Regions from separate parts of the Furfurilactobacillus curtus genome, predicted to be linked through region 3. Evidence: riboswitches for the same ligand, from Rfam matches in the RefSeq annotation. Region 3 holds a riboswitch; each other region holds the start of a gene.
The links. A riboswitch is a leader RNA that binds a small molecule or an ion and turns the genes downstream of it on or off. The one in region 3 is predicted to bind thiamine pyrophosphate.

Region 1: linked by a shared signal. The riboswitch ahead of ACYQ0Y_RS05460 (ECF transporter S component) and the one ahead of thiM (hydroxyethylthiazole kinase) in region 3 are both predicted to bind thiamine pyrophosphate.
Region 2: linked by a shared signal. The riboswitch ahead of thiW (energy coupling factor transporter S component ThiW) and the one ahead of thiM (hydroxyethylthiazole kinase) in region 3 are both predicted to bind thiamine pyrophosphate.

Annotation. Positions count from the first base shown of each region.
Region 1 covers NZ_BAAHXU010000001.1:1,107,775-1,111,015, forward strand. Annotated here, with positions in the region: gene ACYQ0Y_RS05450 (magnetosome magnetite crystal formation protein family) at 10-327, shown strand; gene ACYQ0Y_RS05455 (ECF transporter S component) at 379-990, shown strand; TPP riboswitch at 1,197-1,286, shown strand; gene ACYQ0Y_RS05460 (ECF transporter S component) at 1,411-1,992, shown strand; gene ACYQ0Y_RS05465 (ATP-binding cassette domain-containing protein) at 2,021-3,241, shown strand, end outside.
Region 2 covers NZ_BAAHXU010000001.1:978,181-981,421, reverse strand. Annotated here, with positions in the region: gene ACYQ0Y_RS04910 (matrixin family metalloprotease) at 181-933, opposite strand; TPP riboswitch at 1,117-1,216, shown strand; gene thiW (energy coupling factor transporter S component ThiW) at 1,270-1,830, shown strand; gene ACYQ0Y_RS04900 (zinc-binding dehydrogenase) at 1,951-2,991, shown strand; gene ACYQ0Y_RS04895 (SHOCT domain-containing protein) at 3,192-3,241, opposite strand, start outside.
Region 3 covers NZ_BAAHXU010000001.1:319,806-323,046, forward strand. Annotated here, with positions in the region: gene thiE (thiamine phosphate synthase) at 1-303, opposite strand, end outside; gene thiD (bifunctional hydroxymethylpyrimidine kinase/phosphomethylpyrimidine kinase) at 293-1,132, opposite strand; gene thiM (hydroxyethylthiazole kinase) at 1,134-1,931, opposite strand; TPP riboswitch at 2,002-2,103, opposite strand; gene msrA (peptide-methionine (S)-S-oxide reductase MsrA) at 2,148-2,687, opposite strand; gene msrB (peptide-methionine (R)-S-oxide reductase MsrB) at 2,727-3,179, opposite strand; gene ACYQ0Y_RS01770 (iron-sulfur cluster biosynthesis family protein) at 3,200-3,241, opposite strand, start outside.

The DNA.
Region 1 (3,241 bases), 790 kb from region 3:
GGTGTCATCATGCAACATCGAATCGTTAACGCGCTTAGTTACCTCAGCATTTTATTCTTACCAGTTATCTTTCCACTCATTGTGTGGATTGTTGGCGCGGGTCAACGAGACATCGCCCATCATGCCGCACACGCATTTTGGAGCCAACTAATCCCAGCCATTTTTGCCTTTATGTTATTCTTTTTCATCGCCGTTTACGGATTAACAACCGGTGCTACCGCTGGTCTGGGTTGGCTAACCCTGTTGTTCATTGGTGTCCTATGTTTGCTGTCAGTCATCCTATGGTTCTATAACATTGTGATGGGCATCCGGATGCTGGTTGTTTAATCAGCTCGGGATTACAACACATGATAAATGAAATTAAGTGAGGAATCGCTCATGAAAACAGCAACAAAATCAAACACACGTAATTTAGTTTTAGCTGCCTTATTTATTGCCATTGTCTTGGTTCAAGTATTGGTTCCCTTTTTAGGTTACATTCCCCTCGGTTTAACCGCTGTTGGCTTACAAATCGCAATTATCCAATTTACCGTCGCGATTGCTGCCATTATGATGGGGCCTTGGTGGGGTGGCCTCATCGGTGGGGTTTGGGGACTCGCATCACTCATTCAAGCGTGGACACAAGTCTATAATCTAGGCGCGTTTTTATTTCGTAACCCAGTGACCGCGATTGTCCCTCGAATTATGATTGGCATTGTGGTCGGGTATGTTTTTCAAGAGCTCGCTGTTAAACGTCAACATCGCGGATTAGCGCTTACTTTATCAGGATTCTTGGCTTCCTTTACCAATACGGCCTTAGTCGTGTTGTTTTCTTGGATTACGATCGCTGGCTTCGGTTACTACTTCCCAGGTATCCCCCACAGTGGGACTTTTATGTGGATTCTATTATCCTTAGTTGGCGTCAATGGCATCGCTGAGATGATTGCAGGTGTGATTATTGTACCGATTGTTGGTAGTGCTATCTTGGCTGTACGCCGATCGCGAGACTAGCGCTTAACACCCGTGATGGCTCACACTTTGCTGTAAACGCGTTTGCCAGGCCTGAGCCCTGCACACAACCGGCAACCACTACCGGGTGAAACCCACCCGTCCGTGATTTTCAGTTGTTGCTCGGGCTCAAAACGGCCCGGCTCACGCTCTGATCTGTTCTTCTATTGCTTTTTTTCAAATTTTCCTTTACGCTTAGGTTGCTTCACAAATAATAACTGGGGTGCCATTTGGCTGAGATAAAACCCATTGAACCTGATCCGGTTAATACCGGCGAAGGGAGTTACGTAATCCGAATTCGGATTATTTGTCTTATTGACATTTACGACCTCTCACTCAGGCTCGACACTGGTGAGAGGTTTTTTTGTCCTCACTGTGACGGGCACATTGATTGCAATGGTCGCCCCTAATGGAGGTTTTTCTATGCAACAAACAAGTCGTTCTAATAGTTGGCATCTGCGAGATGTGATCCTGATTACCATCATCGCCATTTTTATGGGGATTATTTTCTTTGTTACCGGCTTTTTATACAACGGCCTAACTGCACTGCTAACACCCTTTGGCTTAGCACCATTTGCCAATGATGCCATTCTAGGAATTTGGACGATGGCCGGTCCACTAGCTGCTTTTATGTTACAAAAAATGGGAGCGGCCACAATTGGTGAAATTTTGGCGGCTGCCGTTGAAGCAATCATCGGTGGTCAATGGGGGCCAAGTACGTTGATTTCTGGTTTTGTCCAAGGAATCGGCTCCGAATTAGGCTTCACGTTTACTTTATATCGACGCTACGACATGTTCAGCTTAACATTGTCCGCCTTGACCACGGCGCTCGTTACCTTCACTTGGGATTTGTTCCGTTCGGGATACAATCAGTATCATCTTTGGATGATTATCGCATTGTTCATCACCCGGTTTATCTCGATGTGGGTGTTTGGCGCGTTGCTAGTTTCGGCTGTCACTCACCTGCTTGACCGCTCACAATTGTTGAATCGTAGTCGTCACTAATCCTAAATCAATCTAAGGTGTAATCTTAATGACAATGATTGAGCTGTCTCACCTGACTTTTAAATACGATGAAATGGATCCGCTAATTCTTGATGATCAGTCATTGATCATTGATGCGGGAACCTTCAATTTATTAACGGGTCCTTCTGGAACTGGCAAATCAACCCTCCTCAAGCTCATTGCTGGTTTATATCCAAGTTTCACTGGTATTCAAACATCTGGCACGGTAACCGTCAATCAGCAAGCCATTGCCGAGATGATTCCCGCCAAACGCGCACAACTCGTCTCGATGATGTTTCAAAATCCCAGTGAACAGTTCGCTATGCAAACACCACGTGAAGAACTTATCTTTACCTTGGAGAACTTACAAGTGCCCGTAACTGACATTCCGAGTCGAGTAAAAACGGCACTTGAATTCGCTGGCGTTACTGCCTTCGCTGACCGTCAATTTACAACCCTTTCTGGTGGGGAACAGCAAAAGGTATCTTTGGCAGTCATTGTCGCACTTAATGCACAAGTCATTTTATTGGATGAACCATTCGCAAATGTTGATCCAGCTGCACGGCGCTTTTTATTGGCACAATTAACCAAGCTTGTTGACCAGCATGGTAAAACCATTCTCATCGCGGATCACGATTTATCTGATTACCAAGCGCGGATCAATCAATTGTTTATTCTCGATCCGGAAAAACGGCGCGTCCACCTTGCTGATGACGCCGAAGCAATGGCACGCTTTGCTGACTTTGACCAGCATCAACATCAGCAACAACCTCTATTATTGCCAGATTCCGCCACGCTTGAACCAGTATTTAAATTACACAATTTTTCTGTCGGGCATCAAAGTCCCTTGATCATTCAAGAGTCGCTCGACCTTTTCGCTAATCAGTTGACGGTCATTACCGGTGCTAACGGAACTGGCAAGTCGACCCTTTTTAACGCCCTCGTTCGTTTGCAAAACTATCACGGTTCACTCACTTGGCAAGATCAACAAGTAAGCAAGCAACGACGCGCACGTTATGCTAAACAGGTTGCCCTAGTCTTTCAACAGGCCACCAGCCAATTCCTAAATATTACTGTGGCCGAAGAACTTGCCATGAGCCATCGCCAACAAGTCAGTTCGGCTTGGACAACCACGCGAACAACTACAGCCCTTGAGCAACTTAACTTAGCCGGTCGCGGCGATCAAGTCGTTTATTCACTCAGCGAAGGCCAAAAGAAAAAGCTCCAAATTTTATCCATGCTGATTATG
Region 2 (3,241 bases), 660 kb from region 3:
GTATAAAACTTTTCACTAACCTTGTCAAAATTGCGCAATAAAACTAGTGAGAAGCTTAAGCAGGGCCTTCTAAGCATAAAAACGGGTGAAGCAGCCAGGGTATTAATCAAAGAAAAGATAATAAATCACACTTGTCAGTTACCCAATTATTTAATCCTCAGCGACCGCTTGCCGAGATGGCTATTGTTGATAAATTTGTTTTAAGGCGTTAATGTCGCCATCACTCAAGGCTGTTTTACCTTGATCAATGGGATACATGACTGAGTTTTGATCAGGACTGTGATCTAGACCTAAAGCGTGGCCTAGTTCATGAACCGACACGGATAAACTAACTGATTGGTCATAGGTGATATTGAGTTGGGCGGACCCATGATTGATCACCACATCAGAAGCGCCTGGACCAACTTGTTCAATGAGTTGTGGGCCGCCTTCGCCGAGCTCGATCGAGCCGAGTTGTGCCGCGGTCATTTGCTTGTGGTAGGTGCCGAAGGCCAGTTGATTCTGCAAGTTAGTTCCTTTACCGGGACGAAGCTTAACGACACCGGTTGCATTGTAAAGTTTAACGGCTTGCTCAAATACGGTGTGAACATTATTCGGCGTGCCGGTGTCGTAGTGATAATAATACGTTGAACTTATTTTCTTGCCTTGCATAATTGGTAAGATTGGCGTCGCGTTAACTGCACTGGTGGCTGAATGGTTAACTGCGACGGAACTTTGTTTAGTCGTTGACTGGCTGGTGGCCTGAGAGGTCGAGCGAATCGATGGTTCATTGAGTTGCGTGATTTCTAGACGGGCATTTTGATAAAGCTGATTGAGTCGTTGTTGCCACGCATTACGTGTCACTTGCGGAATTGGGCTATGGGGGTTACCAAATAAAAAGGCGCCGGCAGCCAAAATAATCATGAAACTGATAAAGCCGCGATGTTGGTGCATAAATAATCCTCCAGAAAATTTCTACCAAGTTTAACGCTTGGTTCAATTAAACGGGCATTAGTTACTTCAATGTGATAAAAAATTAAGTGTCATTGTTAGCTGGAAGGGTAGCTATTTAAACGACCGGGTCTGATGATTCATTATTGAGGTCAATATGGTAGAATAGCTTTAAACTTAATCGAAAATTGTCACTAGGGGCGCTATTTGCTGAGATGGGTTAAAACCCGGTCCCTTTGAACCTGATCTAGTTAACACTAGCGGAGGAAAGTGGCTGACGTGTCGTGAGTTCTGTAAGTAACGGCAAGCTGGCCCTTTCTGTCTGGAAGGGCTTTTTTGGTGGCTAAGATTAGATTAATTGTTGTTGTCACTAAAGCAAGCGAGGACTGTTATATGCAACGAGGCGTTCAATTACGCAAAGGGTTATTCACCATCTTTAGTAGTCTGATTGGATTAGTTTTATCCACCATTGTCGTATTTCCCAATATGGCCCCGTTCCAACACATGGTTGATGTTATCTTGGCAATTTTAGTCGGGCCAGTTTACGCGACGGCGGCCGCCATCATTGTTGGTTTGATTCGCATGTTACTTGAAGGACGACCAGCGGTTGCCGTTACAAGTATTTTAGTCGGACCATTGCTGGCTTGGCTCGCATATCGGATATTTAATCGGTCGACGCTGGCCGCTGCATTTGGTGAGACACTCGGTGTCGGCTTATTTGGCGCAATGATTTCTTTTGTCGTGATGCAGGTCGGTTATGGTTTGAAATTACCCAGTTTCTGGTTTTATGTCCCATATTTCACGCCATCGGCTCTTGTTGGCAGCCTATTGGGTGCCTTCGTTGTTAAAGCATTACGCCAGTTGACGATGATTAAAAAAAGCGATTTTTTAGATAAATGATGAAAATAGTAATACTTATAGAGCAACACCATTGAATGGGTTTCTCGAGTTGAATCACCTAACCATAAGACCGATAATCATAGTGAGTTGAAATTAACGCAGAAAGCGAAGGAAATTCAAATGAAATCGACAATGTTTATGGAACCCGGGAAAGTTGCGATTGAAAATATTGACCGGCCAACAATTCAAGCGCCGGACGATGTTATTTTGCATGTGGTTAGAACTTGTGTCTGTGGTTCAGATCTATGGGCTTACCGTGGTTTGGAAGATAAACCTCACCATTCAGAAAATGGCGGTCATGAGGCACTAGGAATCGTCGAAGCAGTCGGCGATAAGATCACAACTGTTAAACCAGGTGATTTTGTCATCGCCCCATTTACACATGGTTGTGGCCATTGTGCGGCCTGTCGAGCAGGCTTTGATGGTGATTGTCAAAGCCACACGGACAATTTTAGTCATGGCGTGCAAGCTGAGTATGTTCGGTTTGAACATGGCGAATGGGCCTTGGTTAAAGTTCCTGGTCAACCCGTAGATTACAGTGAAGCGATGCTTGATTCATTATTGACGTTAGCAGACGTGATGGCGACTGGCTATCACGCCGCCCGGGTGGCCAATGTCCAAGCCGGCGACACAGTTGTCGTTGTAGGTGACGGCGCGGTTGGCTTATGTGGTGTTATTGCTGCCCAGATGCGTGGGGCCAAACGAATTATTGCGTTAAGCCGCCACGAAGATCGACAACAATTAGCCACTGAATTTGGCGCAACCGACATTGTTGCTAGTCGGGGTGATGAGGCTGTTAGCGAAGTACTGGCGTTAACGAATGGGGCCGGTGCTGACGCAGTCTTGGAGTGTGTTGGTACTGAATTGTCTAATGAAACAGCGATGCAAGTTTGCCGCCCCGGAGGCATTGTCGGACGTGTTGGCCTGCCTCATGAACCTAAAATGGATATGTCTAGTTCTTTCTATAATAACCGAATTATCGCTGGGGGCCCGGCATCCGTGACCACGTATGATAAGTCAGTTCTCTTAAAGGCCGTTTTAGATGGGCAGATCCATCCGGGTAGAGTGTTTACAAAGCGGTTTGGATTAGATGAGATTGATGCAGGTTATCAGGCAATGACCAATCGAGAAGCAATCAAATCTTTAATCGTTGTCGATTAATTGCATACTAATTATGGATAAACAGGTTTGTCATCGTAAAGTCGGCTAGCGAAGAAGCCCTTAAGCCTCGCTAGGCGATAGATAAAACCCTTTATTGATTTTCCAATCAAAAGAAACCCATTTCCTTGCTGGAAGGTGGGTTTCTTTTAGGTTCTGCTTCATTTACTAATTCATCCAGATCAACTGTCACCATCTGCAGTTTAATGATCGAGTAAATTAGCTTTCCGTGTTTTATAATCTTCGTCGCTGA
Region 3 (3,241 bases):
CTGTTCAATTCGTTGGTCTTTTTGGCCAACGTGAATGCCATCAGCTCGTAACGTTCGTGCTAAGACCACATCATCATCAACAAAAAAAGGAATTTCTGCTTGACGACACAATTCGTGCAACGTTTGACCCAAGGCGACTTTTTCAGCACCCATCAGAGCCCGCGGCCCTTTTTCACGAAACTGAAATGCTGTGATGCCACCTGCAATCGCGGCGGACAATTGTTCCGGCAAAGTTTGTCCTTGCGGCACATCCTGACTTCCAGCTACAAAATAAGCCTGCAACATCTTCGTGTTAAATTTCATGAGCGTCACCCTCGTGAATCTGTGCCCAATGGTTCAAGGGACCGTGACCATGGCCGACAACGATCCCTTGGGCAATAGTGGCGGACACATAGGCCTTACCAATTCGAATCGCCGTTTCAACATCGGCGCCTTTAGCTAGTTCTGCTGTAATGCAGGCCGACAATGTGTCCCCTGTGCCGTGTGTGTTGTGCGTCTTTATTCTAGGTGAACTTAACCAAAATGATCGACCGTCAGCCAACAAAACATAATCATTCGCCAATTCAGGATTGGCTTCGTGACCGCCCTTGACAATGACGTTGGCCGCTCCTAGCGTCTGTAACTGTTCAGCAGCCTGGTGCATTTGCTGATCGGTCGTAATCGTCAAGCCGGTCAGGGCTTCGGCCTCTGGTAAATTGGGGGTTAACACGGTCGCCAAAGGAATTAATTCATCGCGAACCGTCGACACTGCCGCCTCACTCAATAGCGGTGCGCCACCCTTCGCAATCATGACGGGATCAACAGTTAGCGGGCCAAAGTTATAACGCTTGAGATTAGCAACGACTGCTTTGACCCGTTCGACATCTGCCAACATCCCCGTTTTACAAGCTTTGATTGCTAAATCTGCCGCCAAAGAAGCAAATTGTTCGTCAATCAAGGTTGTCGGCAGAGCAAAAGCATCCTGAACCCCCAGCGTATTCTGAGCGGTAATCGCGACAAGAACCGTAGCCGCAAAAACGTGACGTTCTTGAATCGTCTTGAGATCTGCTTGCATACCAGCACCACCGCCGGAATCAGAACCAGCAATGGATAATGCCTGGGGAAATTGTGCCACTGATTCAGTTAGTGCCATATTAATTGACCTCCACCTCAAGTAAAGATTTCAAATCGGTCATGCTAACGGCGGCCAGACCATCCATTAATTTAACCGCAAAGGTTCCTGGCTGCTGATTGGATAGTTGCGCAGTCTGCGCCACCCACTGACCCGTAGCCGCGAAAATGGCAGTGCCAGTTACTGCAGCTGTTAGGGCATCCTCACTCACCGCTAAGAAAGCCCCTAAAACGCTGCTTAACATATCACCTGAACCAACATGGGTCGCAAATAGGGTCGTCCCATTATGAACCACAAACGTCTTGGTGCCATCACTGATGAAATCCTTTTTGCCGGTCATCACCGCAATACAATTAAAACGTTTCGCCACTTCTGCAGCGACTAACGCATGGTTTACAGTTAAATCGGTCGCATCAATACCGCGCGTTGTATCATCTTCACCAGCAAGAAAGGCCATTTCCCCAGCGTTAGCCCGGATGATGGATGGCTGAACTTGTTCAACTAAATTAGTAAAGATCTGTTGTCGTTTGGGCAATGCAACCGCGACTGGATCAATCACAACTGGAACCTGCGCTTGATTTGCAGCCTGGCCCACCGCAACCATTTGATCAACCTGCGCTTTCGTCCAGGTCCCCAAGTTAAGTGTTACACCGCCTGCCAGCCCCACTAATTCTGGTGCTTCTTCTGGTGCTTTTGACATGATTGGTGAGGCGCCAATTGCATTCACGGCATTGGCAACCTCTGCAATCGTCACCGCATTTGCAACGGTTAATACAACTGGATTAAGCCGTCGAATGGCGGCTAACAATTCTGGATTCATTTTTTCCTCCTCGGCCAATTTGGACAAGAAAAAACGCTAAAACCACGAAGGCTTCAGCGTTGTTATTCCTCAATCACACTGGCCACTTTCCTTCGCAAGTCTGAACTTACAGGTTCAAAGGGTCCGACCAAGTCGTCTCAGTCCAGCCATGTGGACACCCCTAGTGGAAACTATTTACGTTTAGAATACCGATTTTTGAGCTGACCGTCAATCAGTTTAAGCATTTGTTCGGTTTTTATCAGCCCATTGTTGTTTGATAAAGGCTTCACGTCCGCCCATTTCTTCCATTTGGTATCGCAAAGGATTCTTCTTGTAGAAATCTTGATGATAGTCCTCTGCAGCATAAAACGGCTGCGCAGCCTCAATTTCCGTCACAATTGGCTCGTCAAATCGCCCTGAGGCCGCCAACGCAGCTTTCGAAGCTTCAGCAATTTGCCGTTGCTCTGGACTATTCACAAAGATAACGGGTCGGTAACTATCCCCGCGATCTTGAAATTGGCCCATGGCATCCGTTGGGTCGGTCTGCTGCCAATAAATGCTAACTAATTGATCATAACTAATCACGGCTGGATCAAAGGTGATCTTAACTGCCTCCGTGTGACCTGTGGTATGACTGGCAACTTGTTCATATGTTGGGTTAGGCACGTGCCCACCTGTATATCCTGACACCACCGTTTTAATACCTGGAACCGTATCAAACGGCTTTACCATACACCAAAAACATCCACCCGCAAAAATTGCTGTCTCTTCCGCCATGTAAAGACCTCCTTGATTAGACCTGATAAAATTGTGAAGCTACTTCTGGGTTACCTGTGGAAATAGATCCGCATATTGACCATATCCTACTGAATTTAATTCATCCGCAGGAATAAATTTAAGCGCAGCTGAATTGATGCAATAACGCAACCCACCATCCTCGGTCGGTCCATCCGTAAAGACATGTCCTAAATGGGACTCTGCCTCACGACTCACCACTTCAGTTCGTTCCATGCCAAATGAACGATCCCGATGTTCTTTAATCGATCCGGCATCAATAGGGTGCGTAAAAGACGGCCAACCACAGCCGGCGTCATACTTGTCTGTTGACGAAAAAAGTGGTTTGCCACTTACGATATCAACGTAGATACCATCTGCATAAAAGGCGTCATATTTCCCAGAGAATGGTCGCTCAGTATCAGCATGCTGCGTAACCGCATACGCTTCCTTAGATAATTTAGCTAGTGCTGCTGTTTTTTGATCTGCATCCATTTTATCAGCTCCCAATTCGTCTAGACCTGTTGTGTTGTGAGATCTTTTAGTTGGACATTAGG